DNA from 4 places in the Streptomyces afghaniensis genome. Region 4 is predicted to be linked to each of the others. Evidence: riboswitches for the same ligand, from Rfam matches in the RefSeq annotation. Region 4 holds a riboswitch; each other region holds the start of a gene.
The links. Region 4 has a riboswitch for cyclic di-AMP ahead of ACH4G3_RS00505 (M23 family metallopeptidase). Riboswitches for the same ligand answer to the same signal wherever they lie in the genome.
Positions count from the first base shown of each region.

Region 1 (7,313 bases), on a different contig from region 4:
AAGAAGATGCGCGGCTACCTCGCCGACCTCATCCACCGCAAGAGGGAGGCGCTGCCCGACGAGCCCGCCCCCGGCGAGGACCTCATCTCCGGGCTCATCCGCGCCTCCGACCACGGCGAGCACCTCACCGAGAACGAGGCCGCGGCCATGGCCTTCATCCTGCTGTTCGCCGGTTTCGAGACGACCGTGAACCTGATCGGCAACGGCACCTACGCCCTGCTCACCCACACCGAGCAGCGCGCGCGCCTCCAGAGCTCCCTCGCCGCCGGGGAGACCGGCCTCCTGGAGACCGGAGTCGAGGAGCTCCTGCGCTACGACGGCCCGGTCGAACTCGCCACCTGGCGGTTTGCCACGCAGCCGCTCACCATCGGCGGGCAGCACATCGCGCCCGGCGACCCGGTCCTCGTCGTCCTGGCCGCCGCCGACCGGGATCCGGAGCGGTTCGCCGATCCGGACGTGCTCGACCTCGCCCGCCGCGACAACCAGCACCTCGGCTACGGCCACGGCATCCACTACTGCCTCGGCGCCCCGCTGGCCCGTCTGGAGGGCCAGACCGCGCTCGCCACGCTCCTCACCCGCCTCCCGGACCTGCGGCTCGCGGTGGACCCGGCCGAGCTGAGATGGCGCGGCGGCCTCATCATGCGCGGGCTGCGCACGCTGCCGGTGGAGTTCTCGGCGGCATGAAGTGACGAAACATCAGACCTGTGATCTTCACGTGATCTGCGCGGCATGAACTTGTGACAAGTGATCGTCTGCCGATACGTTCACCCATCATCAGCGCGGCCCTGGGGGGACCCGGCGCCGCGCCGGTCACTGCTGTCTCGCGAAAGGTCTCCGTATGCTCTCCGGGAACGGTCGGCACCGTCGCCCCCGCCAGGCTCCGGCTCTCCTCGTCGCGGCCGGGGTGACCGGCTCCGCCATCGCGATTCCGCTCCTCGGGGCCTCCGGTGCCAGCGCGGCCGACGGCACGACCTGGGACCGGGTCGCGGACTGCGAGACCGGCGGCGCCTGGAGCCAGAACAGCGGCAACGGGTACTTCGGCGGCCTCCAGTTGTCCCAGGAGGACTGGGAGAACCACGGCGGCCTCGACTACGCCCCGAGCGCCGACCTGGCCAGCCGCTCCCAGCAGATAGCCGTGGCCGAGAGAATCCTCGCCGACCAGGGGGTCGGCGCGTGGCGCACCTGCGGGCTGCTCTCCGGCCTTGAGCAGGACAAGAATTCGGACACGTCCGACTCGTCCAGCTCCTCCGACTCGTCCGCGCCGACGGACTCGCCCGGACTGCTCGACTCCACCGAGTCGCCCTCTGACGGGCAATCGACTCCGGAGGACGAAACTGACAAGTCCGACAAGTCGTCCGATTCCGCCGAGTCTTCGACACAGGACCCGTCGCCCGCCCCCGAGAGTGACAAGCCCGACAACTCCCGCCAGGACGACGGCTCTTCGGCACCCGCCGAAACCGAAACCGGCACCGCCTCCGGCCGCCACCGCGGCCCCAGTGCAGACGAGGGCACCGCGAGCGAGGACGGCCGTACGTCCGGGTCCACCGGACGGCACGCCTCGCGCGACGACGAAGCCTCCCGGGAGGCGACGGACGGCTCCTACACCGTCCGGCCCGGCGACACTCTCTGGTCCATCGCGAACTCCCTCGACCTCAGCGGCGGATGGCGCGCCCTCTACGTCGGGAACGAGACGGCCGTCGGTACCGACCCGAACCTCATCCGCCCCGGTCAGAAGCTCACGGTAGAGGGCGAAGCGGACGACAGGTAGCCGGTGGGGCAGTACGGAAACGGCGGCGGAAGTCACCCTGAAACCGTGCGAGTTCACGTCACTGTTCGCGGCTAATGTCCCTTATCGGTGCGGTGAGAGATAGATCTCAGAAGCCCTGATCGTCTTTGAAATTCCGCGGATCGCATGTCTACGGTCATGACCGCTCGCCACCGCGAGCCCCGGCTGCCGCAACGCCGAATCCTGCCAGCGGCCGTACGGGAACAGTCGTCGCGTCAAGCGCCGTAGGCAGGAGCGGGGGACCCAAGGTAAGTGCCCGACCGGCCGGTTGTGCCGGAAGGGCTTGGGGTGAAGCCGTGTCCCGGGAGGGACGCGGCCGGGCAACTCAACCGGCCCGAACCCGACAGCTCACCTCGCAGGCGTCGGTGAGGGGATCTCTCCATGCTGTTTTCCGGCAAGGGCACGCACCGCCGTCCGTCCAAGGCCTCTCGGGTCATCGCCATCGCCGGTGTCACCGGTGCCGCCGTCGCCGCCCCGCTGATGGCGGCCGGCAACGCCTCCGCCGCCACCGCCTCCGAGTGGGACGCCGTCGCCCAGTGCGAGTCCGGCGGCAACTGGTCCATCAACACCGGCAACGGTTACTACGGCGGTCTGCAGTTCTCCGCCTCCACCTGGTCCGGCTACGGCGGCACCAAGTACGCCTCCACCGCCGACCAGGCCACCAAGGAGCAGCAGATCGAGATCGCCGAGAAGGTCCTCGCGAGCCAGGGCAAGGGTGCCTGGCCGGTCTGCGGCAAGGGTCTGTCGAGCGCCGGCTACAGCGGCGGCTCCGCGCAGAGCAGCGGCTCCACCGAGACCCGCCAGACCGAGCAGCAGCCGGCCTCCCGCTCCGACGAGCGCCCGGCCCAGACCCAGAAGACCCAGAAGACCGTCACCACCCCGACCGGCAAGAAGGTCAAGAAGGGCGACGGCGAGTACAAGGTCGTCAAGGGTGACACCCTCAGCTCCATCGCGACCGAGCACAAGGTCGAGGGCGGCTGGGAGAAGCTGTTCGAGCTGAACAAGGACATCGTCACGGACGCCAACCTGATCTACCCGGGCCAGCAGCTGCACCTGAAGTAAGCAGCGCCCCGCCCGTCCCCACGGGCACGGCCCATCCCCGTCCCCACGGGTTCCCCGCCCCGGTGCGTCTTCCCCCGTACGCACCGGGGCGGGGTTTTTTCCGCCGGTCTTTGCGATCCGGCTTTGTTCCGTTCGGAAACAATTTACTCTCGGTTCTGTCCATGGGGTGGGCGACCCGGTGGCCGATCGCCCGGAGCCGGTTAGGCTCATGTCGCGAGCCACCGCGGCCCGCGCCTCGCCGGGTCCACGCGGCCCGCGTACCCGCGTCACATGAAGAAGGAGATGCTCGTGCCGTCCATCGACGTCGTCGTAGCCCGGGAAATCCTGGACTCCCGAGGCAACCCCACGGTCGAGGTCGAGGTCGGCCTCGACGACGGCAGCACCGGTCGTGCCGCCGTCCCGTCCGGCGCCTCCACGGGCGCCTTCGAGGCCATCGAGCTGCGCGACGGCGACTCGAACCGCTACCTCGGCAAGGGTGTGGAGAAGGCCGTCCTCGCGGTCATCGAGCAGATCGGCCCGGAGCTGGTCGGCTACGACGCCACCGAGCAGCGCCTGATCGACCAGGCCATGTTCGACCTGGACGCCACCGACAACAAGGGCTCCCTCGGCGCCAACGCCATCCTCGGCGTCTCCCTCGCCGTCGCCCACGCCGCCTCCGAGGCCAGCGACCTGCCGCTGTTCCGCTACCTGGGCGGCCCGAACGCGCATCTGCTGCCGGTGCCGATGATGAACATCCTGAACGGCGGCTCGCACGCCGACTCCAACGTGGACATCCAGGAGTTCATGATCGCCCCGATCGGCGCGGAGTCCTTCTCCGAGGCCCTGCGCTGGGGCGCCGAGGTCTACCACACGCTGAAGAAGGTCCTGAAGTCGAAGGGCCTCGCCACCGGCCTCGGCGACGAGGGCGGCTTCGCCCCGAACCTCGGCTCCAACCGCGAGGCCCTCGACCTCATCCTCGAGGCGATCAACGAGGCCGGTTACACCCCCGGCGAGCAGATCGCCCTCGCGCTCGACGTCGCCGCGTCCGAGTTCTACAAGGACGGCGTCTACACCTTCGAGGGCAAGGAGCGCTCGGCGGCCGAGATGACCGAGTACTACGCGGAGCTCGTCGACGCGTACCCGCTCGTCTCCATCGAGGACCCGCTGTTCGAGGACGACTGGGAGGGCTGGAAGACCATCACCGCCAAGCTCGGTGACAAGGTCCAGCTCGTCGGCGACGACCTGTTCGTCACCAACCCCGAGCGCCTGGCCCGCGGCATCGAGGAGGGCGCGGCCAACGCCCTGCTGGTCAAGGTCAACCAGATCGGTTCGCTCACCGAGACCCTGGACGCCGTCGAGCTGGCCCAGCGCAACGGCTTCAAGTGCATGATGTCCCACCGCTCCGGCGAGACCGAGGACGTCACCATCGCCGACCTGGCCGTCGCCACCAACTGCGGCCAGATCAAGACCGGCGCCCCGGCCCGCTCCGAGCGCGTCGCCAAGTACAACCAGCTGCTGCGCATCGAGGAGATCCTCGACGACGCGGCGGTGTACGCCGGCCGCAGCGCCTTCCCGCGCTTCAAGGGCTGATCGCCGAAAGGCCCGACCCGTAAGAGGCAGCGTCGTACGTACGTCCCCGTACTCGGTCCCGTACCGTGTCCGGGGACGTACGCGCGTATGACGGTGGAGCGGGAGGCGGACAGACATGGCCGTGAAGGACCGGGACCGGTTCTCCACCGCGACCAGGATCCGGCTGCTCGGCGAGCAGACCGCGGCCCGGGTCTACCGCTCCCAGACCAGGCGCCAGGCGCGCCGCTCCCGGCTGACCGGCCGGGCCGCGCTGCTCGCCCTGGTGATGTGCTCGCTGATCGTGGCCCTGGCCTACCCGATGCGGGAGTACGTCTCGCAGCGCGCCGAGATCGACGACCTCCAGCGCGAACAGCAGCAGGCCCGGCAGCGCGTCGAACGGCTGCGCGACCAGAAGGCGCGCTGGCAGGACGACGCGTACGCGGAGCAGCAGATCCGGCAGCGGTTGCACTACGTCATGCCGGGGGAGACGGGGTTCATCGTCGTCGACCCGCACGCGGCGAAGCAGTCGCACGCCGACCTCGGGGCGGCCGACCGCCCCTGGTACTCGAACGTCTGGGACGGGGTCGACAAGGCCGACGCCTTTGACCAGTGAACCCGGAACCCAGCCAGTGACCTGAACCCAGAAAGACAGCCTGAACACAGTCATGGAAACGCCCCCGCCGACCACCCCGCGCACCGAGCCCACCGACGCGGACGTCGAGGCCTTCAAGCAGCAGCTCGGCCGGCCCCCGCGCGGCCTGCGCGCCATCGCGCACCGGTGCCCGTGCGGGCAGCCCGACGTCGTCGAGACGGCCCCGCGGCTGCCGGACGGGACGCCGTTCCCCACGCTGTACTACCTGACGTGCCCGAAGGCGAACTCGGCGATCGGCACGCTGGAGGCGAACGGCGTGATGAAGGAGATGACCGAGCGGCTGGCCTCCGACCCGGAGCTGGCGGCGGCGTACCGGGCGGCGCACGAGGACTACATCAGGCGCCGTGACGAGATCGAGGAGCTGAAGAACTTCCCGAGTGCGGGCGGCATGCCGGACCGGGTGAAGTGCCTGCACGTGCTGGTGGCGCACTCGCTGGCCGCCGGCCCGGGCGTGAACCCGCTGGGCGACGAGGCCCTGGCCATGCTGCCCGAGTGGTGGCGCAAGGGCGCCTGTGTGACGACCGTCGAGGAGGACGTCCAGTGACCCGGGTCGCCGCCGTGGACTGCGGTACGAACTCCATCCGGCTCCTGGTCGCCGACGCCGACCCTGCTACGGGCGAGCTGACCGACCTGGACCGCCGGATGACGATCGTGCGGCTCGGGCAGGGCGTCGACCGCACCGGCCGGCTCGCCCCCGAGGCGCTCCAGCGGACCTTCGCGGCGTGCCGCGAGTACGCCACGGTCATCAAGGAGCACGGGGCGGAGCGGCTGCGGTTCGTCGCCACCTCCGCCTCCCGCGACGCCGAGAACCGCGACGAGTTCGTGCGCGGCGTGCTGGACATCCTGGGCGTCGAGCCCGAGGTGATCTCCGGGGACCAGGAGGCCGAGTTCTCCTTCACCGGCGCCACCAAGGAGCTCGCCGGGCGCGACCACCTGCCGAAGCCCTACCTCGTCGTGGACATCGGCGGCGGCTCGACCGAGTTCGTCGTCGGCGACGACCGGGTGCGCGCGGCGCGCTCGGTGGACATCGGCTGTGTCCGCATGACCGAGCGGCACCTGGTCCGGGACGGGGCGGTGAGCGACCCGCCCTCGCAGGAGCAGATCGCGGCGATGCGGGCGGACATCGAGGCCGCCCTCGACCTCGCCGAGGAGACGGTCCCGCTGCGCGAGGCCCGCACGCTGGTCGGCCTGGCGGGGTCCGTGACGACCGTGTCGGCGATCGCCCAGGAGCTGCCCGAGTACGACTCGGCCGCCATCCACCACTCCCGTGTCTCCCACGACCGGGTCCGCGAGATCACCGAGTGGCTGCTGCGCTCCACGCACGCCGAGCGCGCGGCCGTGCCCTCCATGCACCCGGGCCGGGTCGACGTGATCGGAGCGGGGGCCCTCGTCCTGCTGTCGATCATGGAGCGGATCGGCGCGGAGGAGGTCGTGGTCAGCGAGCACGACATCCTCGACGGCATCGCGTGGTCGGTCGCCTAGGGCGGGCTCCAGGCCGCTTCTGAGCAGGCAAGGATCACGTTTGAGCGCCTCCGGGGGGCTCGCGCGAGCCCCCCGGGAGCAGCCCTCCGGAAAAGTTCGTGAAGTTCTTCACAAGGAATTCGGCACTCCAGGGCGACGAGAAGGGTCGCGTTGACCCTTCTGGGGGCCCAAGAGGCCTTTGAACGCGTTCAGAAGCATGGTATGGGCGCCCCTGGGAAGGTGCCCGCAGAAGGGTCCGGCGGAGGGCTCACAGGGGGGTCCGCGGGCCAGAGAGGCAGCTCACGCGGCATTGACAACGACCCGCACTGCACAATCGATCCGGGTTGTCACCATGACATGGATCACGGGGGTCGCGGAGGATAACACACACCCTGCCGAAGCTTGTGAAGGGGCGCACGAGCCACCCCCCTGAGACGGGTGGATACTCGATGGCATGAGCACCACGGAGCGTCCCAGGATCCTCGTAGTAGGCGGTGGGTACGTAGGCCTGTACGCAGCTCGACGCATTCTGAAGAAGATGCGTTACGGAGAGGCGACCGTCACGGTCGTCGACCCCCGGTCGTACATGACCTACCAGCCCTTCCTCCCCGAAGCCGCCGCCGGCAACATCTCCCCGCGCCACGTCGTCGTCCCGCTGCGACGCGTGCTGCCGAAGGCGGAGGTTCTCACCGGCCGGGTCACCACCATCGACCAGGACCGCAAGGTCGCCTCGATCGCCCCGCTGGTCGGCGAGGCGTACGAGCTGCCCTTCGACTATCTGGTCGTCGCGCTCGGCGCGGTCTC
Region 1 covers NZ_JBIRGJ010000008.1:96,868-104,180, reverse strand. The annotation lists gene ACH4G3_RS29265 (cytochrome P450 family protein) at 1-684, shown strand, start outside; gene ACH4G3_RS29260 (transglycosylase family protein) at 839-1,768, shown strand; cyclic di-AMP (ydaO/yuaA leader) riboswitch at 1,997-2,163, shown strand; gene ACH4G3_RS29255 (transglycosylase family protein) at 2,168-2,848, shown strand; gene eno (phosphopyruvate hydratase) at 3,137-4,417, shown strand; gene ACH4G3_RS29245 (FtsB family cell division protein) at 4,533-5,009, shown strand; gene ACH4G3_RS29240 (DUF501 domain-containing protein) at 5,062-5,592, shown strand; gene ACH4G3_RS29235 (Ppx/GppA phosphatase family protein) at 5,589-6,530, shown strand; gene ACH4G3_RS29230 (NAD(P)/FAD-dependent oxidoreductase) at 6,964-7,313, shown strand, end outside.
Region 1: linked by a shared signal. The riboswitch ahead of ACH4G3_RS29255 (transglycosylase family protein) and the one ahead of ACH4G3_RS00505 (M23 family metallopeptidase) in region 4 are both predicted to bind cyclic di-AMP.

Region 2 (7,313 bases), 1.2 Mb from region 4:
CCAGCGCGAGGAGCGTCACCGCGATGGACAGACCCGCCCGGTCCTTGCCCGCCGCGCAGTGCATCAGGGCGGGGACGCTGTCCTCGGCGAGCGCGTGCAGCACCTGGGAGTGCTCGGTCGTGCGGGTCCCGATGATCATGCGGTACGAGGCGATCATGCGGTCCACGCCCTTGCCGTCCGAGAGGATCGCGCGCAGCTGGTCCAGGTCGCCGTCGCGCACCATCTTCCAGAACTCGGCGCCGTCGGCGGGGTCGCTCAGCGGCAGGTTCACATTGCGCACGCCCGGCAGCTCGACGTCCGGCCCTTCGAGCTTCTGGTCGGCCGCGTTGCGGAAGTCGAAGATCGTGTGCAGGCCCAGGGAGCTCAGGAAGGCGGCGTCCTCCCCGGTCGCGTGCGCGAGGTGGCCGCTTCGGAACAGCACGCCCTGCCGCACCCGCCGTCCGTCCACCGTCGGCAGTCCGCCCACGTCGCGGAAGTTGCGCACTCCGGCCAGCTCCGGCTCGGTCGACGGGACCTGCTGTGTCACGAGGGCTCCTCCCCTTCGGCGCCGTCGGCGCGGCTCGTCGACGGGCACCACTCGACGATACGACATGCCTGCCTGGGGCAATGAGTTGTCCACAGGCGTTGCCGGAAGCCCCAGCGGCACTTGATGATGTTGGGGCCTGGTCGCACCTGGTCGGGCTTGTTCGAATCTGTGAGGCCTTGATGCTGGACATCTCCGAAGACGGTCGTACATGGGTGCTCTCCGGGCCGGCCAGCAGCTACGCCGTCCATGTCACCGACCGGGACGAGCTGCTGCACCTGCACTGGGGGGCCCGGATCGGCCTGGCCGACGCCGAGGCCCTCGCCGTCCGGCCCCTGCCGGACTACTGGCCCTTCGAGTCACCGCTCGACGGACGCGAGGAGTATCCGGTCGAGGGCGGCCCCCGTTTCACCCGGCCCGCCCTGTCCGTACGCACCGGCGAGCGGCGCGGCACGGAGTGGACCTACGAGGGGCACGACACCGAGGACGGTGAGCTGCGGCTGCGCTTCCGCGACGGCGACCTGGCCATCACGCTGCACTACCGGATGCGCTCCGCGACGGACGTCGTCGAGCGCTGGGTGACCCTCGACAACCACGGACCCGCCGTCGAGGTGCTGCGCGCCGACTCCGCCACCTGGACCCTGCCCGACCGCGACGCCTGGCGGCTGTCCCAGCTGCACGGCCGCTGGGGCGCCGAGTCCCGGCTGGAGCGCTCCGCCCTCACCCACGGCGAGAAGGTCATCGGCAGCCGCCGCGGCCACACCGGTCACCAGCACCTGCCGTGGGTCGCGCTCGACACCGACGCGACCGAGGAGCACGGCGAGGTCTACGGATGCGCCCTGGGCTGGTCCGGGTCCTGGCGGATCGCCGTGGCCCAGCTCCCGGACGCGCGCGTGCAGATCACCGGCGGGGCCGGGTACGACGACTCGGGCCTGCTGATGCTGGGCACGGGGGAGTCGTACACGACCCCCGTCTTCGCCGGGCTCTTCAGCGACGGCGGCCACGGCGGGGCCAGCCGCGCCTGGCACGCCTACCAGCGGACGTACGTGATCCCGGACGCCGACCAGGACCGGCCGGTGCTGTTCAACTCCTGGGAGGCCACGGAGTTCGACATCTCCGAGGAGCAGCAGCGGGCGCTCGCCGAGCGGGCCGCCGCCATGGGCGTCGAGCTGTTCGTGGTCGACGACGGCTGGTTCGGGGCGCGTACCAGTGACCGGGCCGGGCTCGGTGACTGGACCCCCAACCCCGACCGCTTCCCGGGCGGGCTCAAGCCGCTCGCCGAGCACGTGCACGGCCTCGGTATGCAGTTCGGGATCTGGGTCGAGCCGGAGATGGTCAACCCGGACAGCGATCTGTACCGCGCGCATCCGGACTGGGTGCAGTACCAACCGGGACGAAAGCGGACGGAGTTCCGTAATCAGCTCGTACTGAACCTGGCTCGTGAGGACGTCCAGGAGTACCTCTGGGAGCGGCTCGACGGGCTCCTCTCCAGCGCGCCGGTCGACTACGTCAAGTGGGACTTCAACCGCTGCTTCACCGACGCCGGCTGGCCGGACGACCCCTACCCGCAGCGGCTGTGGGTCGACCACGTACACGCCCTGTACGGCCTGCTGGACCGGCTGCGGGCCGCCCATCCCGGAGTGGCCTTCGAGTCCTGCTCGGGCGGCGGCGGCCGGATCGACCTCGGTGTGCTCGGCCGCACGGACCAGGTGTGGACCTCGGACAACACCGACCCGCTCGACCGGCTCGCCATCCAGCACGGCTTCAGCCAGATCCATCCGGCCCGCGTCATGGCCGCCTGGGTCACCGACAGCCCGAACGCCATGCTCAACCAGCGGGCCAGCTCCCTGCGGTTCCGGTTCGTCAGCGCCATGGCCGGGGTGCTCGGGGTCGGCGGCGACCTCACGAAGTGGACGGAGCGGGAACTCGCCGAGGCGCGGGACTGGGTGGAGCTCTACAAGGAGATCCGGCCCGTGGTGCAGCACGGCGACCTGTACCGGCTGCGCCCGCCGGAGGGCGGTCTGAGTGCCGTGCAGTACGCCCTCGGCGACGAGACCGTCGTCCTCGCCTGGCTCCAGGCGCAGCGGTACGGCGAGCCCGTTCCGGCGCTCCGGCTGAGGGGTCTTGACCCCTCAGCATCGTACGAATGCCTCGAAACGGGCGAAGTTCACCGAGGTGCCGTGCTGCTCCACCACGGACTGCGGGTCGGTCTGCGCGGGGACCTGGACGCCACCGTCGTCCGGCTTCGGCGCAAGTAGCCGTTCTGTCCGAATAGGGAGTGCTTCGGTTGTTTAGGCATAACGTGCCCCGACTGTAAAGGAGATGAGGTCGGGGTGCGTGAGCATCGTCATATTCGTGACGATGTGTTGTTGCCATGTGCACGTAATTCTGGCGTCAATCAGGGGTATTGCGGAATGCGGGAGATCGGTAATCCACGCTCCGTGACGGAAAAATTGTCGGCGCGTCAAGAAAAACGCCGTCACGGGCAACCGCAAGCTTGTCCGTTTGCGTCCTGGTCGCTTACGTTCCACACCCATCCGGACGGACGCCTAATCCTGCCGCCGCCCGGATCCCGCACACACTGACCCGACGTACGGCAGGAGCGGGGGACCCACAGGTAAGACGCCTGTTCCGGTTCCCGGAACGGCTTGGGGTTAAGCCGCGCCTCGGCGTGGCCGGGCATCTCCAGTCCGAACCCGACAGCTCACCTCGCAGGCGACGGAGAGGAATTCGCCATGCCCGCGAAGGGTAAGCACCGCCGCCCGAAGACCCAGCGTTTCACCCGTTCCATCGCCGTCGCCGGAACCGGCGGGGCCGCTCTCGCCCTTCCGCTCATGGGGGCCGCCGGCGCCCACGCCGCCACCCCGCAGTCGGCTCCGGAAAAGGCCGTCCAGTCGGCTCCGGCCGCCGAGAAGAAGGCCGCCGAAAAGGCCACGGGCGCTCGCTCGTACACCGTGCGGGCCGGTGACTATCTCGCGAAGATCGCCGACGAGCACCACGTCGACGGCGGCTGGAAGAAGCTCTACTCGGACAACCGCGACGCCGTCGGCGACGACCCGTCGCTGATCCACCCCGGCCTGAAGCTGTCGATCGGCAAGAAGGCGGCGAGCGCCCCGAAGGCCTCCGCCCCGTCCGCGCCGAAGGCCTCGGCCCCGAAGCCGTCCGCCGCCGAGTCGGCCCCGAAGGCGGAGACCGCCGCCAAGCCGGCCGCCGCCAAGCCCGCCGCCGAGAGCAACTCCAGTGGTTTCACCCTCCCGGTGGCCGGCGCCACTGTCGGCACCCCGTACCACATGTCCGGCAGCATGTGGTCCAGCGGTTACCACACCGGTGTCGACTTCGTCGTTCCGACCGGCACCTCGCTCAAGGCCGTCGGCGCGGGCACGGTCGTCTCCGCCGGCTGGGGCGGCGCCTACGGCAACCAGGTCGTCATCAAGCTCGCCGACGGCTACTACGCCCAGTACGCCCACCTGTCCCAGCTCTCCGTCTCGGCCGGCCAGACCGTGACGGCGGGCCAGCAGGTCGGACTGTCGGGCGCCACCGGCAACGTGACCGGACCGCACCTGCACTTCGAGATCCGCACCACGCCTGACTACGGCTCGGACGTGGACCCGGTCGCCTTCCTGCGCTCGCACGGCGTCTCCGTCGGCTGACCGACCGCACGACCACCTGCCTGACACGCGACCGAAGGCCGGACCCGATCCCCGGGTCCGGCCTTCGGTGTGTGCCGGGGCCGACAGGCCAAGGGATCGACAGGGGGCGGCAGTTGGGACAGAGTGATCCCGACCGGAGTGCAAGCGCTTTCTGGAGCCTTCCAGACGGATCCCCGAGGAGCTGTGTCCCATGCCGACCACCCGCAGAGCGCTGGGGGCCCTGGCCGCCGGAGCCGCCCTGGCGGCGCTCGCCCCGACGGCGACAGCGACGGCGAGCGCGAACGCCGCGTCCCGTCAGCGCCGCCTCATCGCCCGCGACGACTTCCGCCACGGCCTCGGCCAGTGGGCGACCGAACTCCAGGGCGGCGGCACCGTCACCGCCTCTCGCGGTGTCCTCGAGATCGACGTACCGAGCGGCGCGACCGTCTGGTTCAGGCGGCGGCTCGAAGGCCCGTACGTCCTCGAGTACACCGCCACGCCCGTGTCCGAGGGCGGGGTCAACGACCGGGTCTCGGACCTCAACAACTTCTGGAACGCGACCGACGTCCGCTCCCCGGGCGATCTCTTCGCCACGCCGCGTGGCGGGGCGCTGGAGGAGTACGACCACCTGACGACGTACTACGCCGGTTTCGGTGCCAACTACAACACCACGACCCGGTTGCGTCGGTACGTCGGTGAGCCCGGTGTCCGGCCCCTGATCTACGACTACACCGAGCCGCTGCTGGTGCCGGGTGAGCCGAACAAGGTGCGGGTCGTCTCCGACGGTTCGACGGTGCGGTGGTGGAACAACGGGAGGCTCGTGTTCGACTACAGCGACCCCGAGCCGTACACAAGTGGGCACTTCGGCTTCCGGACCGTGTGGAGTCACTTCCGGATCACAGGGTTCCGGGTGTGGCGACTGACCCCGCAACATCGCTGACGGGTGGCCTATTCCGGAGTTGGCGAACACTTTAGGAGTGGCTTATCTCACCGCCCGTCAACCCTTTCCTACGGTCGCGTAAGTCACATTCGAAGGTGAATCATGAGCTGCTGTGGCAGACGATTCGAAGAGTGACAGCAGAGCAGTGATCGGGTCGTACGTGGCGGTGGGGGACAGCTTCACCGAGGGCGTCGGTGATCCCGGCCCCGACGGGGCGTTCGTCGGCTGGGCCGACCGGTTCGCCGTCCTGCTCGCCGACCGCCGGCCCGAAGGCGACTTCCAGTACACGAACCTCGCCGTGCGAGGGAAGCTCCTCGACCAGATCGTGGCGGACCAGGTTCCGCGGGCTGTCGAAATGGCCCCGGACCTGGTCTCGTTCTGCGCCGGGGGCAACGACATCCTCCGGCCGGGTACCGACCCGGACGAGGTGGCCGAGCGCTTCGAGCGGGCCCTCGTGCGGCTCACCGCCGTGGCCGGCACGGTGATGGTGACGACCGGGTTCGACACCCGGGGGATGCCCGTGCTCAAGCACCTGCGGGGCAAGATCGCGACGTACAACGGGCATGTCCGGGCCATCGCCGACCGGTACGGCTGCCCGGTGCTCGACCTGTGGTCCCTGCGCAGTGTCCAGGACCGCAGGGCCTGGGACGCCGACCGGCTGCACCTGTCGCCCGAGGGGCACACGCGGGTGGCGCTCCGTGCGGGGCAGGTGCTCGGACTGGAGGTTCCGGCGGACCCCGAGCAGCCTTGGCCGCCGCTGCCGGCGCGGGGGCCGCTCGAGGTTCGGCGCGACGATGTGCACTGGGCGCGGGAGTTTCTGGTGCCGTGGATCGGGCGGCGGCTGCGTGGGGAGTCGTCGGGGGATCATGTGACGGCGAAGGGGGCGCTGTCGCCGGAGGACATCAGGATGCGGATCGCTTCGGTGGCGTGAGGGCAGCGGGCGCGGTACCTGCGGCTGCGTGGGGTGCGTGCCGGCGCCTTCGCGGTGGTGTGGGTCGGGGCCGCGCCGGGGGGTGTCCGTCCTCGGAACGGCGCGATGGGGTTGCGTACCGACTCACCGTCCGTTGACGCGCCAACCGTTGCGGGCGGACACCCCCCGACACGGCCCCTTCTCGCCGTCGGCGGGTGCGGGCGCGTCTCGGCTGCTCCTCGGCCCACCGCGTTCTGGATCAGTCCGTCGACGCGATCCGCTCGGTCCGACCGCCGAACACCTCCTTGACGAGCCTCTGTGTCGCCTTCTGGAACGGCTCGGCCAGGGACATCGCCGCGTCGTCCACGTAGTTCAGCGCGGCGGTCAGGGTCCTGCCGCCGTCGGGCGTGCTGTACATCAGCGCCGCGTGGCCCGTGATGCCGCCGTTGTGGGTGATGATCGTGCCACCGTCGTCCGTGTCCTGGACGAACACCCCCAGGCCGTAACCCGCCTTGGGGTGCGGCGTGCACATCTCGGCGAGCAGTGGAGCCGGCAGGAGCTTGCTGCCCAGGAGGGCGGAGATGAACGTGTGCAGGTCCTCGGTGGTCGAGATCATGTCGCCGCCGCCGGAGATCCAGGAGGGGTTCTGGCGGGTGACGTCCACCGTCTTCTGCCGGCCGTCCTCCTCGTACCGGTAGTAGGCGTGGGCGTGCGGCGCGGGAACCTCCTGCTGCGTGTACGGCGCCACGGTGCCCGACAGTCCGAGCGGCCCCAGGATCCGCCGCTGCATCTCATCGGCCAGCGCGCAGCCCGCGACCTTCTCGACCAACAGCTTGGCCAGCACGTAGTTGGTGTTGGAGTAACTCCAGTCCGTCCCCGGCTCGAAGCGCGCAGGCTTGGACAACGCCAGCCGTACCAGTTCTTCCGGCCGGTAGGTCTTGAACCGGTTGTCCACCCACTCCTTGCCCGAGACGGGGATGCCCGGCGCGAACGTCCCGTCGTCGTAGAACTCGCCGGTGAAGTTGAACACCCCGCTGGTGTGCTGGAGCAGCATCCGGACCGTGATCCGCCGGTCCAGCCCGAACTCGGGCAGGTAGTCGCCCGCCGGTGTGTCCAGCCCGATCCTGCCATCGGCCACCAGTTGCAGCACCAGGGTCGCGATGAAGGTCTTGGTGTTGCTGCCGATCCGGCAGTGTCCGTCGGCCGGCGGCTCGGCGCTCTCGCCCAGCTCGCGCACGCCGGCGCTGCCGACCCACTCGCCCCGCTCGTCGTTCACGCGTAACTGCACCCCGGTGAAACCGGAATCGACGA
Region 2 covers NZ_JBIRGJ010000001.1:1,305,210-1,312,522, forward strand. The annotation lists gene ACH4G3_RS05470 (tyrosine-protein phosphatase) at 1-526, opposite strand, end outside; gene ACH4G3_RS05475 (alpha-galactosidase) at 706-2,781, shown strand; cyclic di-AMP (ydaO/yuaA leader) riboswitch at 3,093-3,256, shown strand; gene ACH4G3_RS05480 (M23 family metallopeptidase) at 3,259-4,173, shown strand; gene ACH4G3_RS05485 (DUF6250 domain-containing protein) at 4,364-5,092, shown strand; gene ACH4G3_RS05490 (GDSL-type esterase/lipase family protein) at 5,238-6,023, shown strand; gene ACH4G3_RS05495 (serine hydrolase domain-containing protein) at 6,262-7,313, opposite strand, start outside.
Region 2: linked by a shared signal. The riboswitch ahead of ACH4G3_RS05480 (M23 family metallopeptidase) and the one ahead of ACH4G3_RS00505 (M23 family metallopeptidase) in region 4 are both predicted to bind cyclic di-AMP.

Region 3 (7,313 bases), on a different contig from region 4:
GACCCGGCGGCCCCGCTCGGTCTCCAGGTGCTGGGCGGCACCGCCCGCCCGCGCGCTGTCGACGCTCGTACCGGGCCGGTACTTGCCGGTCAGGAAGCCCGACGCGAGCGCGTAGTACGGGACGGCCGCCAGGCCGGTCCGCTCGGCGAGGTCCTGGAGCTCGCCCTCGTAGGTGTCGCGGGAGACCAGGTTGTAGTGGGGCTGGAGGGCCACGTACCGGGCGAGCCCCTCCCGGTCGGAGAACTCCAGGGAGGTCCGCAGCCGCTCGGCGGAGATGTTGGAGGCGGCGATGTGCCGCACCTTCCCGGCCTTCACGAGTTCGTCGAGCGCGCCGATGATCTCCTCCACCGGCACGTCGGGCTTGTCGTAGTGGGTGTAGTACAGGTCGATGTAGTCGGTGCCGAGGCGCCGCAGGGAGGCGTCGGCGGCGGCCTTGATGTTGGCGGCGGACAGGCCCTGGAACTCGGGGTGCTGGCTGACCTTCGTGGCGACGACGACGTCCGCGCGGTTGCCGCGCGACGTCAGCCACTTGCCGAGGACGGTCTCGGACTCGCCTCCCTGGTTGCCTTCCGCCCACGCCGAGTAGACGTCGGCGGTGTCGACGAAGTTGCCGCCGGCGGCGGTGTACGCGTCCAGGACGGCGAACGACTGCGCCTCGTCGGCGGTCCAGCCGAAGACGTTGCCGCCGAGGGCGAGCGGGAAGACCTCGAGGTCGGAGGAGCCGAGCTTGCGAAGAGAAGTCATGCTCTGTGTCAACGGCCGTGCGGCGGAGGCTCATTCCGCAGCGGACGCAAAACTCCCGTAAACGCCCCCGGACGAAGCCCCCGCACGAGACCTGGAACGCCGGCGCTCAGACGTTCAGGCCCTTGCCCCGCAGCCAGGCCAGCGGGTCGATGCCGTTGCTGGAACCGCCGGTGTGGACCTCGAGGTGCAGGTGCGCCCCGGTGACGTTGCCGGTCGCGCCCACGCGTCCGATGACGTCACCCGTGCTGACCTTCTGGCCGACGCTGACGCCGATGGACGACTGGTGCGCGTACCAGATCTCCGTGCCGTCATCGAGGGTCAGGACCGTCTTGTAGCCGTACGAGCCGTTCCAGCCGGCCTCGGTGATGGTGCCGCTGTGCACCGCCTTGATCGGCGTGCCCGTGGGTGCGGCGAAGTCGAGGCCGGTGTGGTAGCCGGAGGACCAGTAGGCGCCGGCCTGGCCGAAGGTCGAGGTGAGGGTGTACGAGGAGGTCGGCAGTGTGTACTGCTTGGCGAGGGCGGCGAGCCGCTCGGCCTCGGCCTTCTTCCGGGCCTCCTCCTCCGCCTTCCTCTTGGCTTCGGCGGCCTTGGCCTTGGCTTCCTTCTCGGCCTTGGCAGCGGCCTCCGCGGCCGCCTTCTGGGCGGCTTCGGCGGCGTCCTGCGCGGCCTTGGTCTCGATCTGTTCCTGCTGGTGCTCGACCTGCGCCATGATCCGGGCGCGCAGCGCCTCACCGGCGCCGGAGGTGCCCTGCTCGGTGTCGGCGGACGCCGTGGCGAGGTCGCTGAGCGGGGTGGCGGAGCCCTCGGGGGTGTCGTCGTCCGAAATGAGGGAACCCACCGAGGGCAGGTCCGGAACGGAGATCGACACCGGCGGCTTGCCGGTCTGGGCGCTGGCCATGCCGCCCGCGCCCACGGCGGCTATGACGCCGACGCCCAGGACGGTGGAGCTGCGGGCGAGCCCTCCGCCGCGCTGCTTGGTGACGCGATGCCGGCCACGGATGGGGCGGATGGACTCCGCGGTGGGGTTCCATTCCTGGAACGGGCCCTCGTCGGTGCGGTGACCGCCGTAGCCGAAGGTCTCGGTGTCGCGCTGGTTCGGCGCGGACGGGGCCGCGGGGGCAGGCCGGTTGGACGCCACGTGGGCGTACTCCTTTCCTTCCTTCTCGCCTACCGGGTTAGCTGACGGGTTCGGAGCAGGAAGGTCTCCTACGCGCGTATACCGGCCGTGCTTCCACGGCGGCATCCGCTCGATTCACCCCAAGTGGTGGTTCCCCGGTTCCCTTTCGGGATTCGGCGCGTGCGCACGGAGCCGCCTTCTGTGACGGCTGGGACGACCGCGCTGCGTTATCGAACGTTAATAGACGCGCGGTGGGTATTCCAGCGGTTCCTCTTGATCATTAACCTTTTTCGCGCGGACCAACCTGCCATGACCAGCCTAAAACGGACGAGTTGACCGCCACCCAAGTGACTCACGGGTTTTGACGGTGTGTCAGTTGTGATGCGCAGCGGCGCGATTCACTCACCGACAGTAATGGCGAGCCCAGGGAAACGCGGAAAACACCGAGGGCCGGAACCCTTTCGGATTCCGGCCCTCGGCCTTCAGTAGCGGGGACAGGATTTGAACCTGCGACCTCTGGGTTATGAGCCCAGCGAGCTACCGAGCTGCTCCACCCCGCGTCGTTGTGACTCCAGTGTACGCCATCCGCGGGACCGCTCGCGCACACCGGTGCTCAGCGGCGGCTCAGCAGGTGTCGGTTCGGTGCCTTGGCCTGCTCCTCGTGCTCCGGGAGGACGACGACCTCGACTCCACCGGCCGCCAGGACGCCGCTGCCGTCGGCGCCCGCCACGAAGGTGTCCGGCTCGCGCCAGGCCGTGACCACACGCCGTACGCCCGCGTCGAGGATCAGCCGGGCGCAGGGTGCGGGGCGGGAGGCCCGGCGGGCGCAGGGCTCCAGGCTGCTGTAGACCGTCGCGCCGGCGAGCCCGGGGCCGGCCGGGTCGAGCTTGGCCAGGGCCGCCTCCTCGGCGTGCACGAGCGGGTCGCCGCCCTCGCGGGAGTGGCCGCGGGCCAGTTCCGTGCCGTCGGCCGCGACCACCACCGCGCCGACACTGAACGCCGTGTCCGACGGCGGGCACTGTGCCGCCAGTTCGCAGGCGAGGGCCAGCCAGTGGTGGTCGGCGGCGGCGGGGAGGGGGCCGGTGCCCGGGGCGGTCGGCTCGTAGCGCATCAGGACCACGTCCTCGATCCGCCGGGTCTCCAGCAGCCGGAGCCGGCCGGACTGGTAGCCGCCGGGGCCGAAGAGGCGGGGCGCCCCGGGGTCGCCCACGAAGAGCGGGGCGAGGACCAGCTGGAGTTCGTCGGCCAGGCCCTGGGTGAGGAGCTGGGTGTGGATCAGGCCGCCGCCCTCGACCATGAGCCGTCGTACGCCCCGGACGTCGTGCAGGTGGGTGAGGAGCCGCCGCCAGTCGAGGCCGGCGCCGAGCGGGACGACGTCGGTGGCATCGGTGGCGAGGCCGAGGGCACGGGCGCGTTCGGCACCCTGGTCGGTGGTGTAGAGGACCTTCTCGCCGCCGGTGTGCCAGAACCGTGCCGCCGGATCGAGGTCGCCGGAGCCGCTGACCGTGACCTTGAGGGGGTACTCCGGCAGGCCGGCCGCGGTCCGGGCGGCTCGCCGCTCGGGTGAGTTGACCAGCAGGCGCGGGTTGTCGGCGCGGACGGTGCCGGCGCCGATCAGGATCGCGTCGACGGACGCCCGGACCTCGTCGACCCGGTCGAAGTCGGCCGGGCTGGACAGGAGCAGGCGCTCGGGGCCGGTGTCGTCCAGGTAGCCGTCGAGGGAGACGGCGGCGGACAGCAGGACGTACGGATGGGGCATCGACGCTCCCGGCTCGTGGAAAACGGGCGACTGAGAAATCGGCGGACTGAGATCGGCTGAAAACGGCGGACTGACGGGCGGTCTTGGTTCAAGTTTGAAACAAACCTACACTGGCGGCATGACGACTCGCTGGCTCACCCCTGAGGAGCAACGCGCCTGGCGCGCGTACATCGCCGCCTCCTTGCTCCTGGAGGACGCGATCGACCGGCAGCTCCAGCAGGACGCCGGCATGCCGCACCTGTACTACTCCATCCTCTCGGTCCTGTCGGAGTCCCCGGAGCGGCGGCTGCGCATGACCGATCTCGCCGAGCGGCTGAAGATCACGCGCAGTCGGCTGACGTACGCGGTGACGCGGCTGGAGAAGGACGGCATGCTGCGGCGCGAGGCCTGCCGGTACGACAAGCGGGGCAGCATCGCGGCCCTGACGGACGACGGGTTCGCCGTACTGGACCGGGCGGCGCCCGGGCATGTCGAGACCGTGCGGAGCTTCCTGTTCGACCGGCTCAGCGAGGAGCAGGTGGGGCAGCTGGAGGAGATCTCCACGGCGATCGCGCAGGGGCTCCAGGAGGACGGGACGCGGCCGGCGTCGGACGACGTGCCGTGGCGACGGAGGTCCTCCTCGGCCTGTTCGTGACCCACCTCACACCGCACCCCGATCTCATTGCTTCAAATTTAAAGCAAGGGTAGGGTTCCGGACGTGGATCTGCTTCAAATCTGAAGCAGCCTGCAAGCCGACGGCTGTGCAGCCGAACAGGAACGGAACCCGGAGGCCCCGCATGCCCGACACCCCCGCTGTCCTCGCCACCCCGCGCTCCCGCGTCCGGGTCCCGCTGCGCTTCCACGACGGTTACGAGGTCGACGCCGAAGTCGTCACCTTCCACGGCCTGGCCGACGGCCAGGAACACGTGGCCGTCGTCCTGGGCGAGCCCGGCCCGGTTCCGCTGGTGCGGCTGCACTCCGAGTGCCTGACCGGGGACGTGTTCGGCTCGGCCCGCTGCGACTGCGGCCCGCAGCTGCGCGAGGCCGTCGAGCGCATAGCCGAGCGCGGCGGCGTGCTCCTCTACCTCCGCCAGGAGGGCCGGGGCATCGGCCTCTACAACAAGCTCGACGCCTACGCCCTCCAGGACGAGGGCCTCGACACCTACGAGGCGAACGCGGCCCTGGGGCTGCCGGAGGACGCCCGCGACTACACGGCGGCGGCCCAGATGCTCCGGGCCCTCGGCGTCGGCGAGCTGGACCTGCTCTCCAACAACCCCGACAAGGCCGCTCAGCTGCGCGACCTGGGCGTGGGCGTCCGCGACCGCGTCCCCACGGGCGTCTTCACCACCGCGCACAACGTCCGGTACCTGCGCGCGAAGGTCCTCCAGACCCAGCACACGCTGCCGCTCGCCGCGCTGACGGGGCTCAGCGCGGTCTGAGCCCCCCGGCCCGGCCGGGTGCTCGAACGGGGCGGCTTGCCCCTCGGCTCATCGGGTACAGCCTTTTGAAAGAGGGCGACCTCGGCAGTACCCGGAGCTTATGGAAAGTGACCGTTTCGTGACCGATCTCGACGGCCCCGGCGATCCCCGGGCGAGGAGACCGGGTGATGGCCCGGAGGCCGTCGCGGCACAGATCGCCGACGCCGTGGAGAGTCTGACGGCCCTGTGGTCGGTCGCCGCCCAGGACGCGTCCCTGCGGCTGTCCCTGCACCAGCTGCGGGCGCTGCGCGCCCTGGAGGCGGCGCCCGGCCTGAACCTGACGGCCCTGGCGGACCGGCTGGACATCGGCCTCCCCACAGCCAGCCGCCTCTGCGACCGCCTGGCGGCGGCCGGCCTCCTGGAACGCGCCCCGCACCCGGACACCCGCCGCGAGGTACAGCTATGGCTCACCGCGCACGGGCAGCACGTCCTGGGCGACGTCGCCGGGCGCCGGGCGCGGGCCCTGGCCACGGCGCTGGCGGCGATGGAACCGGCGGAACGGGTGGCGCTGAGCCGGGGGTTGCGGGGGTTTCTGGCGGCACGGGGCCCGGGGATCCCGCGCGTCGACGGGGCCGAGCGGGACGCCGGGCCCGACGCGGCCGGCCCTACCGGTGAGACCGACCCGCCCGATGGGCCGTAACGCCGTAGCGCCGCAAACAGGGGCGGGTCCGCCCCTCAGCCCCCCGAGCCGTGCCGGCTCCCGCCGCTCCCACCGCCGCCCAGCACCGCCACACACGTGTCGTCCCGCACCGGGCGAGCCGCGCTGCCCGCGTCGCGGAGGACCACCGCGGCCACCACCGCCGGGTCGCAGCCGAGGAGCACGGGGTCGTCGGGTGGCGTCCAGCGGCCGGGCAGGCCGTCGCTGTGCAGGACGAGCAGGCTGTCGTCCTGCCACGGCTCCCGCTGCACGGTCACGGTGGCCGGGGCCTGCGCGCCCACGATGCCGGGCTGGGACAGCATCGCCTTCCAGGTGCCGTCGGTGCGCAGCCGGGCGCCGACGTTGCCGATCCCGGCGAAGTGCAACCGCCCGGATCCCAGATCCAGTTGGGCCACGGCGACGGCCGCGCCCCGGGTGCGGCGCAGGATCCGGCCCAGATGCCGCAGCATCTCGACGGGCGGCCGGTCGGCAACGTCGCGCAGCGCGTCCACGGCCGCGCCGGACGCCTCGGCCGCCTTGGGTCCGTGGCCGAGCCCGTCGGCGAGCAGGAGGGTGTGGCGGTCGCCGGCGCAGACCCGGCTCCAGGCGTCGCCGGAGTACTCGGCCCGGCTGAGGGGGACGTTGACGCCACCGGCGTGGGGGCCCCGCGGGGGCGTCCGGTACCGGTCGGCGGGGGGTTCGTGGTCGATACGGGCCATGACCGCGGTGCCCCGGCCGGGGAGGCTGTGCAGGTCGAAGTCGTTCGCTATGCGCCGGCACGTGCCGAGGCCGGCGCCGAGGGAAGCCGCGGTGGTGTAGCCGTCGCGCAGCGCCGCCGCGACGTCCGGGATGCCCGGGCCGTGGTCGAGCGCGACGAGCTGCACGGACAGGCGCCGGCCGTCGGCGGGTGCGCGCTCGACGAGGTTGATGAGGACGTATCCGCCGTCCGCGTGCCGCACCAGGTTGGTCGCCAGCTCCGTCGCCACGAGCGCGGCGGTCGCGATGCGGTCCGGGCCGAGCCCGGCGCAGGCGCCGGCCGCCTCGGCCGCGACCCGGACGTCCCGCACCCGGGTCGAGTCGTCGACCGGCACGTCCCACACCCTGCTCATCACGCCCCCGGCCGGGCCGGCGGCACGACCGTCGCCCAGGCGGTGACGGTGACGGTGGTCCCCTCACCGGGCCGGCTGTCCACGTCGAACTCCTGGACCAGCCGCTTGGCCCCGCTCAGGCCGAGTCCGAGCCCCCCGCCGCTGGTGTAGCCGTCGGTCATCGCCTGGTCCAGATCGCGGATGCCGGGCCCGGCGTCGACGAAGGCCAGTCGCAGGCCGGGCGACGGCCCGGCGTCCAGCGGGGTGATCTCCACATGGCCACCGCCGCCGTGGACGAGGGTGTTGCGGGCCAGCTCGCTGGCGGCGGTGACGAGCTTGGTCTGCTGCACCAGACCGAAACCGAGCTCGGCGGCGGCCTGCCGGACCTGCTGCCGTACCCAGGCCAGGTCGGCGTCCGAGCCGATCGGCAGGCTGGCCGGGGCGGCATGGCGGGACGCCCGCATCACGGACTCCCCTCGCCCTGCCGCTCACCCGCGGTGAGCAGCTCCAT
Region 3 covers NZ_JBIRGJ010000003.1:883,053-890,365, reverse strand. The annotation lists gene ACH4G3_RS14490 (aldo/keto reductase) at 1-744, opposite strand, end outside; gene ACH4G3_RS14485 (M23 family metallopeptidase) at 851-1,882, opposite strand; cyclic di-AMP (ydaO/yuaA leader) riboswitch at 1,894-2,050, opposite strand; tRNA gene ACH4G3_RS14480 (tRNA-Met) at 2,348-2,421, opposite strand; gene ACH4G3_RS14475 (dihydrofolate reductase family protein) at 2,475-3,620, opposite strand; gene ACH4G3_RS14470 (MarR family winged helix-turn-helix transcriptional regulator) at 3,739-4,254, shown strand; gene ACH4G3_RS14465 (GTP cyclohydrolase II) at 4,397-5,038, shown strand; gene ACH4G3_RS14460 (MarR family winged helix-turn-helix transcriptional regulator) at 5,157-5,717, shown strand; gene ACH4G3_RS14455 (SpoIIE family protein phosphatase) at 5,753-6,823, opposite strand; gene ACH4G3_RS14450 (anti-sigma regulatory factor) at 6,823-7,266, opposite strand; gene ACH4G3_RS14445 (STAS domain-containing protein) at 7,266-7,313, opposite strand, start outside.
Region 3: linked by a shared signal. The riboswitch ahead of ACH4G3_RS14485 (M23 family metallopeptidase) and the one ahead of ACH4G3_RS00505 (M23 family metallopeptidase) in region 4 are both predicted to bind cyclic di-AMP.

Region 4 (7,313 bases):
GGTCAGGTCCTGCGGGGGGTGCGGCCGCAGCCCCTCGGCCAGACACGCGTCGTACGTGAGCAGGCCGAGCGACTCGGAGTTGCCGAGGATCGCCACCCGGGGCCCGGCCGGCAGCGGCTGGCGCGCGAGGAGCAGCCCGGCGTCCACCAGCTCGGTGATGGTGTCGACCCGGATGACGCCGGCCTGCCGCAGCAGCGCGGAGACGGTGGCGTGCGGCAGCCGGGTCGCCCGTACGGCGTGCCCCTGGGGCGCGGCCGCGTGCCGGGCGCCCTGGACCACGACCAGTGGCTTCGCCGCGGCCGTGCGGCGGGCGAGGCGGGTGAACTTGCGGGGGTTGCCGATCGACTCCAGGTACATGAGGACGACGTCGGTGTCGGGGTCCTCGTACCAGTACTGGAGGACGTCGTTGCCGGAGACGTCGGCCCGGTTTCCGGAGGAGACGAAGGTGGAGACGCCGGTCACACCCGTGACACCGCCGCCGCGCCGGTGCAGCCGGGACAGCAGGGCGATGCCGATGGCGCCGGACTGGGCGAACAGGCCGATGCGGCCCGGGCGCGGCGTCTCGGGCGCGAGGGAGGCGTTGAGCCGTACCCGTGGGGAGGTGTTGATGATGCCGAAGGCGTTCGGCCCGATGATCCGCATGCCGTACGTGCGCGCGTGCCGCACGAGTGCGCGCTGGCGTTCGCGCCCCTCGGTGCCGCTCTCGGCGTATCCGGCGGAGACCACGACCAGCCCCTGCACGCCGTGTTCGCCGCACTCGGTGACGACCTCGGGCACGTGCTCGGCCGGCACGGCGACGACCGCGAGGTCGACCGGGCCGTCGATGTCCCGCACCGAGCGGTGTGCGGGCACCCCGTCGAGCTCCTTCTGTCCCTCGGGGAGTGCCCTGTTCACGGCGTAGAGGCGGCCGGTGTACCCGGCGTCGCGGATGTTGCCGAGGACGCTGCGGCCCACGCCGCCCGGGGTGCGCCCGGCTCCGATGACGGCGACCGAGCCGGGGGCGAGCAGCCGCTGCACGGACCGGGCCTCGGCGCGGTGCTCGCGCGCGTACTGGACGGCGAGGGAGCGGTCGGTGGGTTCGAGGTCGAACTCCAGACGGACGACGCCGTCCTCGAAGCTGCGTTTCTGGGTGTACCCGGCGTCCGTGAACACCTTGATCATTTTGTTGTTGGCGGGCAGCACCTCGGCGGCGAAGCGGCGGATGCCGCGCTCACGGGCGACGGCGGCGATGTGTTCCAGGAGAGCGGAGGCGACGCCCCGGCCCTGGTGGGCGTCCTGCACCAGGAAGGCGACCTCGGCCTCGTCGGCGGGCGCGGACGCGGGCGTTCCGTCCGCGCCGATCCGGTCGTAGCGTACGGTGGCGATGAACTCGCCGCCGACTGTGGCCGCGAGTCCCACCCGGTCCACAAAGTCGTGGTGCGTGAAGCGGTGGACGTCCTTGGCGGACAGGCGAGGGTACGGCGCGAAGAAGCGGTAGTACTTCGACTCGTCGGAGACCTGCTCGTAGAAGCTGACCAGGCGCTCGGCGTCATCAACGGTGATGGGCCGGATGCGCGCGGTACCACCGTCGCGCAGCACCACGTCGGCTTCCCAGTGGGCGGGATACTCGTGCCGGTCCGGCGAGGTCTGCATGGGCCCCAGAGTACGTCTGGCGTCCGACAGCGGCGCGAGGCAGTCTGTGGAGGGCGTCAGCCGGGTCGAGGCCGCGACCCGACGGCACCCCGGGGCGGTACGTCAGGACCGCCCCGGCGCAGCTTCACGTATGGGAAACTGGTCTAGACAACCCTGAAAACCGAAGGGCAGCAACACATGGCTGAGCGCCGCGTCAACGTCGGCTGGGCCGAGGGCCTCCACGCCCGCCCCGCCTCCATCTTCGTCCGAGCCGCCACGGCCGCAGGCGTCCCGGTGACGATCGCCAAGGCAGACGGCAACCCCGTCAACGCGGCCTCCATGCTGGCCGTCCTCGGCCTCGGCGCCCAGGGCGGTGAGGAGATCGTCCTCGCCTCCGACGCCGAGGGTGCGGACGTCGCCCTGGACCGGCTGGCGAAGCTGGTCTCCGAGGGCCTCGAGGAACTGCCCGAGACCGTCTGAGCATTCTTCCGCGCCTGATCCGGTACCCCTGGTCCGGTGCATCCTGAGGGGCTCGTCCGAATTCATCGGGCGAGCCCTTCGCCATTCCCGGGCGCGGGTCGCCATTTCCGGTCACGGGTCGTGAATTCCCCGTTCCCGGGCAGCAGAAATAATCCCCCGCGAATTACCTGCTCTTTGTATACGGCTCCTGTGTTAATGCCGCAGGCTCGCCGTGTTTACGGGATGTTGCGAGTTCCTCACACGCTCGGCCCGCTCCCCGGCGGAGCCGAAACGCAGCCGGTGCGCGGCCGTCGCGCGCTCGGTGTGCAGCGCCGTGACCGCCCGCGCGCGCTCGCTGTCCCCGCGCGCCACCGCGTCCACGATCGCGCCGTGCTCGGTCCAGGACTCCACGGGCCCGGCCGGCGCCTCCACGGTGTACATCCAGGCGATCTTGTGACGGAGCTGGGTGAGCATCGAGGTCAGCGCGGGGCTGCCGGAGGCCTGCGCGAGCGTCTCGTGGAACCAGCCGCCCAGGGAGCGCAGGTCGTCGCTGTTGCCCCGGCGGGCGCGCTCCTGGCCGAGCCTGACCAGGCCGCGCAGGACCTTCAGATGCGCCTCGGTGCGGCGCTGGGCGGCGCGGGCAGCGCCGAGCGGCTCCAGCAGCAGCCGCATCTCCAGCAGGTCGGCGGCCTCCTGCTCGGTGGGTTCGGCGACGCACGCGCCCGCGTGCCGCCGGGTCACCACGAAGCCCTCGGCCTCCAGGGTGCGCAGGGCCTCCCGGACGGGGACGCGCGAGACGCCGTAGCGGCGGGCGAGGAGTTCCTCGGTCAGCCGGCCGCCGCGTTCGTAGACACCCGCGACGATGTCGTCCCGGATGGCCGTGCACACCGAGTGCGCGGGAATGCGCATGACCGACCTCCGTTTAATCCCCGTGAAACGTCGAACGAGTGACGCGTGTTCCGTGACTCTATTGCAATGAGCCGGAATTTCCGACGGCAGACCGGAATCCAGGGATATTTTTTGGACAGCCGGGCGGCACAAACGCCGAAAGCCCCGGCTCGGGGAGCCGGGGCCTCGGGGAAGCGGAGTGGTACGCCGTCAGACGCTCACGCCGTGCGAGCGGAGGTAGGCGACGGGGTCGATGTCGGAGCCGTACTCGGGGCTCGTACGGGCCTCGAAGTGCAGATGCGGGCCGGTGACGTTGCCGGTCGCGCCGGACAGGCCGATCTGCTGGCCCGGGGTGACCCGCTGGCCCACCGAGACGCTGATGGACGACAGGTGGCCGTACTGGGTGTACGTGCCGTCGTTCATCTTGATCACGATCTGGTTGCCGTAGGACCCGCCCCAGCCGGCCTCGACGACCTCTCCCATGCCGACCGCGTGGACGGAGGTGCCGCTGGCGGCGTGGAAGTCGACACCGGTGTGGCTGCCGGAGGACCACAGGCCGCTGCTGGCCTGGTAGCCGGTGGAGACGTACGAACCGGAGATCGGGGGCACGAAGGTGTTAAGGCGCTTGCGCTCGGCCTCGCGGGCGGCGCGCTCCTTGGCCTCGCGGGCCTTCTCGGCCGCCTCCTTGGCCTCCTTGGCCGCCTCGGCGGCCCGCTCGCGGGCGGCCTCCTCGGCCTTCTTCTTGGCGGCGGCCTCCTCGGCGGCCTGCTTCTGGGCCGCGGCCTGGGCGTCGATCTGCTGGGCCACGGTGTCGCCCATGGTGACGACGGGGGTGAGGCCGGTCTGCTCGACGGCCGGCTCGGCGGCGAAGGCGGCCGGAGCGGCCACGGTGCCGATGACGCCGGTGGTGGCGAGGGCCGCGACCCCCGCCGCGCGGGCCGTGCCGCGGTGGATCCTGCTGGGACGACGGTGCTTCCCGGTGGCGCGGGTGAACGCCATGGAGTGCCTGGTCCTTTCCTTCCTTCTCGCCTACCGGGTTAGCTGACGGGTTCGGAGCAGGAAGGTCTCCTACGGACCCCCTCGCGGCTCGCGCGGGCGTCCGATTCACCCCAGGGACTGCGGTTGGGTCCCCGGCTCCCCTGGCTCGCGCCGTACGGGGACTCGGCGATGACTGTCCGGTGCCGCGGGTGCGGCGCACTGCCTGACGAACAGCCCGGACGACGCTAAGCGGGGCCACTTTCAATTCCCAAACGGATCCGGCTTTTTGTAGCGCATCCCACAGGGCAGACAGGCAACCTCCGTGCCAATTCGGGCATAAAGGAGCCCTGGTGCCTTAGGAAGACAACCAGGGCTCCTCGCGCGCGTGCCCCTACTCGGCGGCGACGACCGTGACTTCGCCGATGCCCAGGGCCTCCACCGGGCCCTTGATCTGCGCCGCGTCACCCACGAGCACGGTCACCAGACGGTCCACCGGGAAGGCGCTGACGACCGCCGCGGTGGCCTCCACGGTGCCGGTCGCGGCGAGCTGCCGGTACAGCGTGGCCTGGTAGTCGTCGGGCAGGTGCTGCTCGACCTGGTCGGCCAGCGTGCTCGCGACGGCCGCCGCCGTCTCGTACTTCAGCGGCGCCACACCGACCAGGTTCTGCACGGCGACGTCCCGCTCGGCGTCGGTCAGTCCCCCGGCGGCGAGGGTGCTCAGCACCGTCCAGAGGTCCTGGAGGGCGGGGCCGGTGTTGGGGGTGTCCACGGAGCCGGTGATGGCGAGCATCGCGGCACCGGTCCCGTCCGGGGCGGACCTGAGGACCTGGCCGAACGCCCGCACACCGTAGGTGTAGCCCTTCTCCTCGCGCAGCACGCGGTCCAGGCGGGAGGTGAGGGTGCCGCCGAGGCAGTACGTGCCGAGCACCTGCGCGGGCCACACACGGTCGTGCCGGTCCGGGCCGATGCGGCCGATGAGCAGCTGCGTCTGGACCGCACCGGGGCGGTCCACGATGACGACCCGGCCCGTGTCGTCGGCGGTCACCGGCGGCACCGGGTGCGGCTCGGCCGCGGATCCGGTCCAGGAGCCCAGCGTGTCGCTCAGCAGGGCGTCGAGGTCGATGCCGGTGAGGTCGCCGACGACCACGGCGGTGGCCGTGGCGGGCCTGACGTGCCGCTCGTAGAAGGCGCGTACGGCCGCGGAGTCGATCGCGGCGACCGTCTCCTCGGTGCCCTGGCGGGGCCGCGACATGCGCGAGCCTGCCGGGAAGAGCTCCTTGGAGAGCTCCTTGGCGGCGCGCCGGGAGGGGTTGGCCAGCTCGTGCGGGATCTCGTCGAGGCGGTTGCGGACGAGCCGCTCGACCTCGCTGTCCGCGAACGCGGGAGCCCTCAGGGCGTCGGCGATCAGGCCGAGCCCCTTGGCGAGCCGGGAGGCCGGCACCTCCAGGCTGAGCCGGACGCCGGGGTGGTCGGCGTGTGCGTCGAGGGTGGCGCCGGCACGCTCCAGCTCGGCGGCGAAGTCCTCGGCGGAGTGCTTGTCGGTGCCCTCGGAGAAGGCCCGGGCCATGATCGTGGCCACGCCGTCGAGGCCGGCCGGCTCGGCGTCCAGGGGTGCGTCCAGCAGCACCTCCACGGCGACGACCTGCTGGCCGGGGCGGTGGCAGCGCAGGACCGTCAGGCCGTTGCCAAGAGTGCCGCGCTCGGGGGCCGGGAAGGCCCACGGCTTGGCCTCGCCCGCCTGCGGCTGGGGGTGGAAGTCCATCGTGGCGAGCTCGGTCACTTGGCCGCCTCCTCGTTCTCGTTCAGGGCCGCGGCTGCGGTGTCCTCGGTGGTGTCGGCGTCCTCGGCGGTCTCCGTGTCGCCCGTCTCGCCGGCGACGGGCTCGTAGACGAGCACCGCGCGGTTGTCGGGCCGCAGGCGGGCCTTGGCGACCTCCTGGACCTCCTCGGCCGTCACCTCCAGCACCCGCTGTACGGCCGTCAGGGCCAGCTGGGGGTCGCCGAACAGCACGGCGTACCGGCACAGTTCGTCGGCGCGGCCGGCGACCGTGCCGAGCCGGTCCAGCCACTCGCGCTCCAACTGGGCCTGGGCGCGCTCCATCTCCTCGGCCGTGGGGCCGTCCTCGGCGAACCGGGCGAGCTCCTCGTCGATGGCGGACTCGATGACCGGGACCTCCACGTCACCGGACGTCTTCACGTCCAGCCACCCCAGGGAGGGCGCCCCGGCGAGCCGCAGCAGGCCGAAGCCGGCCGCCACGGCCGTACGGTCCCGCCGCACGAGACGGTTGTACAGGCGGGAGGACTCGCCGCCGCCGAGGACGGTGAGGGCCAGGTCGGCCGCGTCGCACGCGCGCGTGCCGTCGTGCGGCAGCCGGTAGGCGGCCATCAGGGCACGCGCCGGGACCTCCTCCTCGACGACCTCGCGCAGCTGCTCGCCGATGATCTCCGGCAGCACGCCGTCCCGGGGCGCGGGCTTGCCGTCGTGGCCGGGAATGGAGCCGAAGTACTTCTCGATCCAGGCCAGGGTCTGCTCCGGGTCGATGTCGCCGACGACGGAGAGCACGGCGTTGTTCGGCGCGTAGTAGGTGCGGAAGAACGCGCGCGCGTCCTCCAGGGTGGCTGCGTCCAGGTCGGCCATCGAGCCGATCGGGGTGTGGTGGTAAGGGTGGCCCTCCGGATAGGCGAGGGCGGTCAGCTTCTCGAAGGCGGTGCCGTAGGGGACGTTGTCGTAGCGCTGCCGGCGCTCGTTCTTGACGACGTCCCGCTGGTTCTCCATCGACTCGTCGTCGAGCGCTGCCAGCAGGGAGCCCATGCGGTCGGCCTCCAGCCAGAGGGCGAGCTCCAGCTGGTGGGCGGGCATGGTCTCGAAATAGTTGGTCCGCTCGAAGCTGGTGGTGCCGTTCAGCGAGCCGCCCGCGCCCTGGACGAGCTCGAAGTGGCCGTTGCCCTTCACCTGGGCGGAACCCTGGAACATCAAGTGCTCGAAAAGGTGAGCCAGGCCGGTACGCCCCTTGACTTCGTGGCGCGAGCCGACGTCGTACCAGAGGCACACCGCCGCGACCGGGGTCAGGTGGTCCTCGGAGAGCACCACGCGCAGGCCGTTGGCCAGGCGGTGCTCGGTCGCTGTCAGGCCCCCGGAGCCTGCCTGGGCTGTGGCCGTGTGACCCATGGGCATGTACGTCCCTTCGATCGCGGCGCGGTCGTTCGAACCGCGGTTTTCCTGGCGAGTCCTGCCACTGTATGCAAGCGTGCGGGGCCCTGGTGAAGTTCCCGGGGGGCGTACGCCCAGAGCGAGAGGGGGAAGCGTCCGGGGACCGTGCGCGGTGGTGACATCGTGCCTGGCCCGGGGCCGGCGGAAGACCGGCGAGAGACCTCGGA
Region 4 covers NZ_JBIRGJ010000001.1:120,900-128,212, reverse strand. The annotation lists gene ACH4G3_RS00520 (bifunctional acetate--CoA ligase family protein/GNAT family N-acetyltransferase) at 1-1,632, opposite strand, end outside; gene ACH4G3_RS00515 (HPr family phosphocarrier protein) at 1,810-2,091, shown strand; gene ACH4G3_RS00510 (GntR family transcriptional regulator) at 2,284-2,979, opposite strand; gene ACH4G3_RS00505 (M23 family metallopeptidase) at 3,169-3,957, opposite strand; cyclic di-AMP (ydaO/yuaA leader) riboswitch at 3,971-4,135, opposite strand; gene ACH4G3_RS00500 (M16 family metallopeptidase) at 4,328-5,716, opposite strand; gene ACH4G3_RS00495 (M16 family metallopeptidase) at 5,713-7,110, opposite strand.